Regions from separate parts of the Angustibacter sp. Root456 genome, predicted to be linked through region 1. Evidence: riboswitches for the same ligand, from Rfam matches in the RefSeq annotation. Region 1 holds a riboswitch; the other holds the start of a gene.
What was found. Region 1 has a riboswitch for thiamine pyrophosphate ahead of thiD (bifunctional hydroxymethylpyrimidine kinase/phosphomethylpyrimidine kinase). Riboswitches for the same ligand answer to the same signal wherever they lie in the genome.
Positions count from the first base shown of each region.

Region 2: it holds a riboswitch for thiamine pyrophosphate, as region 1 does, so the genes downstream of both, ASD06_RS17645 (ECF transporter S component) here and thiD (bifunctional hydroxymethylpyrimidine kinase/phosphomethylpyrimidine kinase) in region 1, are expected to answer to the same signal.

Region 1 is NZ_LMER01000003.1:41,930-46,133, reverse strand. Features, by position in the region: gene rpmA (50S ribosomal protein L27) at 65-319, opposite strand; gene rplU (50S ribosomal protein L21) at 374-682, opposite strand; gene thiD (bifunctional hydroxymethylpyrimidine kinase/phosphomethylpyrimidine kinase) at 821-2,320, opposite strand; TPP riboswitch at 2,313-2,408, opposite strand; gene thiE (thiamine phosphate synthase) at 2,441-3,112, opposite strand; TPP riboswitch at 3,141-3,243, shown strand; gene thiO (glycine oxidase ThiO) at 3,236-4,204, shown strand, end outside.
Region 2 is NZ_LMER01000020.1:626,920-631,123, reverse strand. Features, by position in the region: gene ASD06_RS17650 (ABC transporter ATP-binding protein) at 1-1,032, opposite strand, end outside; gene ASD06_RS17645 (ECF transporter S component) at 1,029-1,688, opposite strand; TPP riboswitch at 1,760-1,864, opposite strand; gene ASD06_RS17640 (DUF4235 domain-containing protein) at 1,969-2,247, shown strand; gene hutI (imidazolonepropionase) at 2,344-3,522, opposite strand; gene ASD06_RS17630 (formimidoylglutamate deiminase) at 3,524-4,204, opposite strand, start outside.

The DNA of each region.
Region 1 (4,204 bases):
GAGTCGAGGGGGTGGGCCGTGACCGGCCCACCCCCTCGACGAGGTTCAGTCTGCTGCGGGCCGCTCAGGCCTGCGGGACGATGCTGACGGTCTTGCGACCGCGCTTCGTGCCGAAGGTGACCGCACCCTCGACCAGTGCGAACAGCGTGTCGTCGCCGCCGCGGCCCACACCGACACCGGGGTGGAAGTGGGTGCCGCGCTGACGCACGATGATCTCGCCCGCGCCGACGACCTGGCCGCCGTAGCGCTTCACGCCGAGGCGCTGGGCGTTGGAGTCGCGACCGTTGCGCGTGGACGACGCGCCCTTCTTGTGTGCCATGAGAGTGCCTGCCTTGTGGGGACGGAGGGCCTGGGAGTGAGCCGGAGCGGAGGCTCAGGCCTCGATGCCGGTGACCTTGACGCGGGTGAGGTGCTGACGGTGACCCTGACGCTTGCGGTAACCGGTCTTGTTCTTGAACTTCATGATCGTGATCTTGGGGCCCTTCTCCGGGGAGACGAGCTCGGCGGTGACCTTGACCTTGGCGAGCTTCGCGGCGTCGCTGGTCACGGTGTCGCCGTCGACGAGCAGCAGGGGCGCCAGCTCGAGGGTGTCACCCGCCTTGCCCTCGACCTTGTCGATGACCAGGACGTCGCCGACGGACACCTTCTCCTGACGGCCGCCAGCGCGGACGATCGCGTACACGTGAAGCTCACTTCTCTCGACGTTCGTTAAGGGCCCAGGCGCGCGCCACCAGCGGCGAAGCCGCACGAGAGGCGAGCACAGGGAGGCGCGCGCGGAGCGCACCGACTCATCAGGGTACCGCAGGGGCGCGGGGCCGGGTCAAACCGGCCAGTGCACCCCCTGCCAGGGGGCGTCCCAGAACATCCACTCGTAGCGCGTGGCCGTCCCGAACGCCTCCAGCATACGCGCGCGGGTGGCCGGGCCCGAGCACGCCGCCGCCCGGTCGGCCATCTCGCGCGCCTCGATCGTGCGAGCGGCGAAGGCGGTGTCGCCGTACTGGTCGATCCAGCGCCGGTAGGGGTGGTCGGGCTGGTCGCGCGTGCGCTCGAGCAGCCGCTCCCCCACGTCGGCGTACACCCAGAAGCACGGCAGGACGGCGGCGAGCAGCTCGGCGTAGTCGCCGCGCTGGGCCACGGCGAGCAGGTAGGAGGTGTAGGCGGTGCAGGCGGCCGAGGCCGCCGGCACGTCGAGGGCCGGGTCGGCGTCCGGCACGTCGACCCAGGACTCGTGCAGCTGGCGCTCGACGGCGAGGGCCTGCTGGGCCGACTGCGCCCACCACAGCTGCTGGTCAGCGTCCGGGGCGAGCGCGGCCAGCGTCGCCAGGGCCCGGGCGTACTGCTGCAGGTAGAGCCCGTCCTGGCGCAGGTACTCGGCGAACACCGGCTCGGGCAGCGTGCCGTCGGCCAGCGCCTGCACGAACGGCAGGTCGTCGATCGCGGCGCGCACCGCGGCGGTGGCGTCCCACGCCTGCGTCGTGAAGGACCGCCCGGACGACGGCACGGTGTCGTGCAGGTGGTCGACCGGCCCGGCGCCCTGCCCGATCTCGAGTCCCGCACCGGCCTCGATCGCGCCGGCCAGCCACGCCTTGGCGTCACGCACGGCTTCGTACCAGCTCGGGCGGCTGGGCCGCAGGGTCGCCACCGCGGTCGACAGCGTGCACCCGGTGCCGTGCGTGTGCGGCGTGGCGACCCGGTGGCCGCGCAGCTCGTGCACCGTGCCGTCGGCGTCCACGAGGGCGTCGGGGCTGAGCGGGCCACCGAGGTGGCCGCCCTTCACCAGCACGTGCACCTGGTGGCGGCGGGCCAGCTCACGGCCCTGGGTCAGCGCGTCCTGCCAGCACGTCGCCTCGGCGCACCTGAGCAGGTCGGCCAGCTCGGGCAGGTTGGGCGTCACGACGTCGGCGCACTCGAGCAGCCGGTCGCGCAGCGCGCTGACGGCGTCCGCGGGCAGCAGCCGGTGACCGGACTGCGAGACCATCACGGGGTCGAGGACGACGTACCGCGGGGCCTGGCGCGCGAGCCAGTCGGCCACCACGTCGACGACCTCGGCGGTGCCCAGCATGCCGATCTTCACCGCGTCGATGCGCACGTCGTCGGACAGCGCGTCGAGCTGCTCGCGCAGGAAGCTCGCCGGGGGAACGTGCACGGCACGCACGCCCTGGGTGTTCTGCGCGGTGAGTGCCGTGATGGCGCTCATGCCGTAACCGCCATGCGCGGCAACGGTTTTCAGGTCGGCTTGGATGCCCGCTCCCCCGCTGGGGTCGCTGCCGGCAACGGCCAGCACGCTGACGGGTCGGGTGGGTGTGGCAGTACGCGTCATCGCGTGACGATCCCTTCGCTAGTCCTAGCTAGATCAGGTTCGACGGGTCTCATCTCAGCTCCGCGACGGAGCACCCCGTGTCACTGCCAGCCACCGTAGCGAGGGTCGCGACCGCGACCCTCAGGGGGTCAGGTGCGCCCGCAGCGCGCGGACGGCCGCAGCCGGGTCGACCGCCTGCGTCACAGCGCGGACGACGACGACCCGCCGCGCGCCCGCCGCCAGCACCTCCGGCAGCCGCCGCTCGTCGATGCCGCCGATGGCGAACCACGGCTTCGCCGGCTCGGCGGCCGCCGCGGCTCGCGGCAGGTCGAGCCCGGTCGCCGCCCGCCCCGGCTTGGTGGGCGTGGTCCAGACCGGCCCGGTGCAGAAGTAGTCGACGTCGTGGTCGTCGGCGGCCTGCGCGGCCTGCTGAGGGTCGTGCGTGCTGCGACCGATGATCACGTCCGGCCCGACCACCGCGCGCGCCTGCGCCGGCGTGAGGTCGCGCTGCCCGACGTGCAGGACGTCGGCGCCCGCGGTCACCGCCAGGTCGGCGCGGTCGTTGACCGCGAGCAACGCACCGTGGCGCCGGCAGGCCGCCGCGAAGGTCGCCAGCAGGTCGAGCTCCTCGGCGGCCTCCAGGTGCTTCTCGCGCAGCTGCACGACGTCGACGCCGGCGCCGAGGACGGCGTCGAGGAACGGCTCGAGGTCGCCGCGCTCGCGTCGGGCGTCGGTGCACAGGTAGAGCCTCGCCGCGTCGAGTCGACGCGATCGAGCGGTGCGCGGCCTGGGTTCGGTCTCGGTGCGGGTCACGCGCCGATCCAACCAGGCGCTAGGGTCGGCCTCGAAGCACGGGAGCCCGCACGGGCTGAGAGGGTGCGCCCGCACCGACCGTCGAACCTGCTCCGGGTCATGCCGGCGAAGGGAGCTACCGCCGTGGACGTCGTCGTCATCGGTGCCGGCGTCATCGGCCTGTCGTGCGCCTGGCGGCTCGCCCAGCAGGGAGCCGAGGTGACGGTGGTCGACGACGGCGGCCCCGCGGCCAGCGACGTGGCGGCGGGCATGCTCGCCCCGGTCACCGAGGCCGCGTTCGGCGAGGAGCCCTTGCTGCGACTGGCCTGTCACGCGGTCGCCACCTACCCGTCGTACGTCGACGAGCTCGGCGGCAGCGAGGTCGTCCCGGTGCGGCACGAGGGCACGCTCAGCGTCGGGCTCACCGCCGACGACCGCGCGGAGCTGGCTCGTCTCACCACCTACCGCGACGGTCTCGGACTGCGCACCGAGCAGCTCACGCGGCGCGACACCCGCGAGCGCGAGCCCTTCCTCGCGGCGTCGGTGGGCGGCGCGCTGCTGGCCGCCGACGACCTGTCGGTCGACAACCGCGCCGTGCGCGCCGCGCTACGCGCCCAGGCTCGCGCGGCGGGCGCCGAGATGCTGACTGGCGGCCCGGCACGGCTGCAGGTCGACGCGGGGCGGGCGGTCGGGGTGGCCGTGGGAGTCGACGAGGTGCGCGCCGACGTCGTGGTGCTGGCCGCAGGGGCGCGCAGCAGTGTCGTCGACGGCGTGCCCGAGCACGCCCTGCCACCCGTGGTGCCGGTGAAGGGCCACGTGCTGCGGCTACGCCCCCAGCCCGGCCGTCACGGACCGCCGGCCCTCACCCACACCGTGCGGGCGCTCGTGCACGGCCGCGAGGTCTACCTCGTGCCCCGCGCCGACGGCGAGCTCGTCGTGGGCGCCACCGTCGAGCACCAGGGCCTCGACGACACGGTGGTCGTCGCCGCGGTGCGCGGCCTGCTGCGCGACGCCCACGAGGTGCTGCCGATCGTCGACGAGCTGGCGCTCGCGGAGGTGTCGACCGGGCTGCGCCCAGGGACTCCCGACAACGCGCCGGTCGTCGGCTGGTCG
Region 2 (4,204 bases), on a different contig from region 1:
GGCGACTCGCGCCGCCAGCTCACGCGAGCGCCAGCGATGCGGTCGCCGCTCGCGACGCGGGGCCCACTCGGCGTCCGCGAGCAGCTCACCGGAGGTCGGTGCGGCGAGCCCGGCGAGCACGCCGAGCGCCGTCGACTTGCCCGCGCCGCTGCGTCCGGTGACGGTCGTGACCACACCGCGGACGAGGCTCGCGTCGAACGGGCCGACCCCTGCCGCCGGGCCGCGCCCGCGCCCGCTGCCGGGGCGAGCGACGACGTCGCGGGCCCTGAGCAGGCAGGCGCCGGGCGCTGTGGCGACGACCTCCGGGACCACGGGGGCCACGTCGTCGACCCACAGGCCCGCCCCGCGCAGCTGGTCGGCGGCGTCGGCCAGCACCCGGGCAGGCGCGCCGTCGGCCACCACACCGCCGGCGGAGCCCAGCACCACGAGGCGGTCGACGTGGTCGAGCCACGGCGCCATGCGGTGCTCGACCACCACGAGGGTGCAGCCGCTGCGCTCGGCCACCGCCAGCACCGCCTCGCGCACGCGGGCGGCGTTGGTGGCGTCCAGCATCGCTGCCGGCTCGTCGAGCAGCAGCAGGCCCGGGCGCAGCGCGAGGGCACCGGCGAGCGCCAGCCGCTGGCCCTCACCGCCCGACAGCGCCGCGGTCGGCCGGTCGGCGGCGTAGGGGAAGGCGCTGCGCCGCAACGAGTCCTCGACGCGCGCCCAGATGTCGTCCCGCGACAGTGCGAGGTTCTCGGGGCCGAACGCCGTGTCGCGTCCGACCCGGTCGGCGACCACGGCGGCGCTGGGGTCCTGCAGCAGCAGGCCGGTGACGCCGTCGACCTGCACCTCGCCGGCCAGCTCGCCGTCGTCGGCCGACAGACGCCCCGCCAGGGCACGCAGCAGCGTCGACTTGCCGGCCCCGCTCGGCCCGGCGAGCACGATGCGCTCGCCGGGCTCGAGCCGCAGATCGATCTGGTCGAGCACGCGGTCGCGGCGTCCCCACGGCCGCCACGTGAGACCGCGGACGTCGACGCTGGCGCCGCTCACCGCGCGGAGGTGGTGTTCCGCTGCAGCTCTGCGTCGCGGGCGCGGGCCTGCTCGCGTCCGGCCGGGAAGGCCGCCAGGGCGCCCGAGCGGGTCAGCGCCCGCACGATCAGCCAGCCGAGCAGTCCGGCCAGCAGCACGCCCGAGAGCATGAAGGTCACCAGGTAGAGCACCGTGCCGCCCGCGCCGAAGGTCGTGGCGTAGTCGTAGGTGAAGTACTCGTACGCCGTCTCGAGCGTTGCCGCGAGCGCGGCGCTGAGCGCAGCCACGCCCGGGCCGAACCGGCGGAACAAGAAGATGGCCAGCACGATCTCGACGCCCAGGCCCTGCAGCAGCCCGGACACGAGCGTCGCGACGCCCCACTGGTTGCCGAGCAGGTACTCGACGTTGGCGGCCACGAGCTCGGCGAGCAGGGCGGCGCCGGGACGCCGGACGACGAGCCCACCGACGACGCCGGCCAGCAGCCACGGGCCGCCCAGCAGACCCCCGAGCGCCGGGACGGCGGTGAACGCGGGGCTCACGACGGTGTACGCCGCCGACCAGCCCCAGTAGGCGACACCGAACGCGACACCCAGCATCGCGGCGGTGACGAGGTCGACGGTGCGCCAGCGGGTGAGCTCGCCCAGCGACGGACGTGAGGTGACAGCGGGTGCCGTCATGGTGTGGAACCTCCTACGTTGCAGCAGGAGGGGTACCGCCGTGGCGGCACGTGCTCGACGCACCGACACGGCGGTCGAGATTCCCGACTCCCTCCACCGGTGCTAACCGGATCAGGTTCGAGGGTCTGCGGTTGCCCGCACTCTCAGCGCCTGGTGGCGCTCCCCTGTCGTGTGATCCCACGCTACACCGGTGTGACGGTCCGGTCGACCGTCCGGTCGACCGTCCGGTCGACTGCGCCGACGGGTGGCTGCCCGGCGTCCGGTGGGGCAGGCTGGCGGCATGGGTGCAACGACGTGGAAGATCCTCGGTACCGGCGGCGCGGTGGTCGCCGGCATCGCCGCACGCAACCTGCTCACCACGGGCTGGAAGGCGGCGACGGGCTCGGCCCCTCCCACCAACCCCGAGCACCCCGACGTCGAGTGGCACGAGGCCGTGCTGTGGGCCGTGCTCAGCGGCGCCGTGATCGGTGTGGCGCGCATGCTGGCCACGCGCAAGGCTGCCGAGTACTACCGCAACTCCACCGGGCACCTGCCGCCCGACATGGCCGAGGTGCAGTGAGCGCCCCTCCCCGTTGATCACGTTCAGTGGGCGACACCCCGCTTGTCGAGGGTTGCACCCCTCGACAAGCGGACGCGACCCTCGAGGAGCAGCGGACTAGAGGTCGAGCGCGCGCGCCAGCGGGACGCCCGGACGGTAGGCCAGGTGCCGGTACGTCGGCGCCTCCAGCACCGCGAGGTCGGCCCGAGCACCCACGCCCAGGTGGCCGACGTCCGGACGCCGCAGCGCCAGGGCACCCCCGGCCGTGGCCGCCCACAGCGCCTCGGCCGGTGACAGCCCCATCTCGCGCACCGCGAGCGCGATGACGAACGGCATCGACGAGGTGTAGCAGCTGCCCGGGTTGCAGTCGGTGGCGAGGGCCACCACCACGCCCGCGTCGACGAGGGCGCGGGCATCCGGGTACGGCGAGCGGGTCGAGAACTCGACGCCGGGCAACAGCGTCGCCACCGTGCCGTCGCGCCCGGGCGCGGGGCTCGCGCCGGCGAGCGCGTCGACGTCCGCCGCGCTCAGGTGCGTGCAGTGGTCGACGCTCGCCGCACCGAGATCGACGGCGAGCCGGACGCCGGGCCCCGCCGAGAGCTGGTTGCCGTGCACCCGAGGCAGCAGCCCCGCCGCCATGCCGGCGGTGAGCACCACGCGCGCCTCGTCGCCGTCGAAGGCGTGCGGGCTCGCGGGCTCGCAGAAGACGTCGACCCACCGGGCGAGCGGCGCGCAGGCCGCCAGCATCGGGCCAGTGACCAGGTCGATGTACGCGCGCCGGTCAGCGCCCGCCGGCACGACGTGGGCGCCGAGGAACGTCGTCTCGTCGGTGATCTCACGGGCGATGCGCAGGCTGCGCGCCTCGTCGGCCACCGTGAGGCCGTAGCCGCTCTTGACCTCGAGGGTCGTCGTGCCCTGGGCGCGCATCTCGGCCTGCAGCGCGCGGGCGCGAGCCAGCAGCAGCTCGTCGGGAGCGGCGCGCGTGGCGGCGACGGTCGTGGCGATGCCGCCGCCGTCGTAGGGCGTGCCGGTCATCCGCGCCTCGAACTCTCGCGAGCGGTCACCGGCGAAGACGAGGTGGCTGTGCGAGTCGACGAAGCCCGGGACGACGGCGCGGCCGGCGAGGTCGAGGTGCTGATCGGCGTCAGGTGCCTGGCGCTGCGGCCCGACCCAGGCCACCGTGGCGCCCTCGACCACCACGGCGGCCTGCTCGATCACCCCCAGCGGCGAGCCGTCACCGAGGCTGGCGTCGTTCGTGACCAGCTCGCTGATGCCCGTGAGCAGCACGCTCGACATCTCAGTCCTCCCACAACGGCGCGATGGCCTCGGCCAGCAGGCGGCCGACGTCACCGAGCACGTGACGTCCGTCGGAGACCACCGTGCGCCCGGCGTTCACCACCGTGTGGACGTCGGACGCCGTGGCACCGTAGATGGCTTGCGGCACAGCGGTTCCCGCGGTGCGTACGGTGTCGAGCCGCACGGCCACCAGGTCGGCCGGAGCCCCGACTGCGATGCGGCCAGCCTCGGGCCAGCCCAGCGAGGCGTGGCCGTTCACGGTGAGCGCCTCGACCAGCTGAGCGGGCGTGAACACCCCGCGTTCCAACGAGAACAGCCGCTCATGCATCTCCAGCGCGCGCGCCTCCTCCAGCAGGTCGACCACGGCGTTCTGGTCGCTGCCGAGGCACAGGGGGCTTCCGTGCTCGGCCATGAGCTTGGCGGGCCCGATGCCGTCGGCGAGGTCGCGTTCGGTGGTCGGGCACAGGCACACGGACGTGCCCGTGCTGCCGAGCAGCTCCATGTGCGGCGCGACGGTGGCGTGCACGACGGTGGTGCGCGGACCGAGGGCGTCCGCACCGGCCAGCAGCTCGGTGGGCGAGCGGCCGTAGAACGCCAGTGCCGCCTCGTTCTCGGCGAACTGCTCGGACAGGTGGGCGTGCAGCGGGCGGTCGGGAAAGGCCTGCGCGACGTCGGCGAGCTC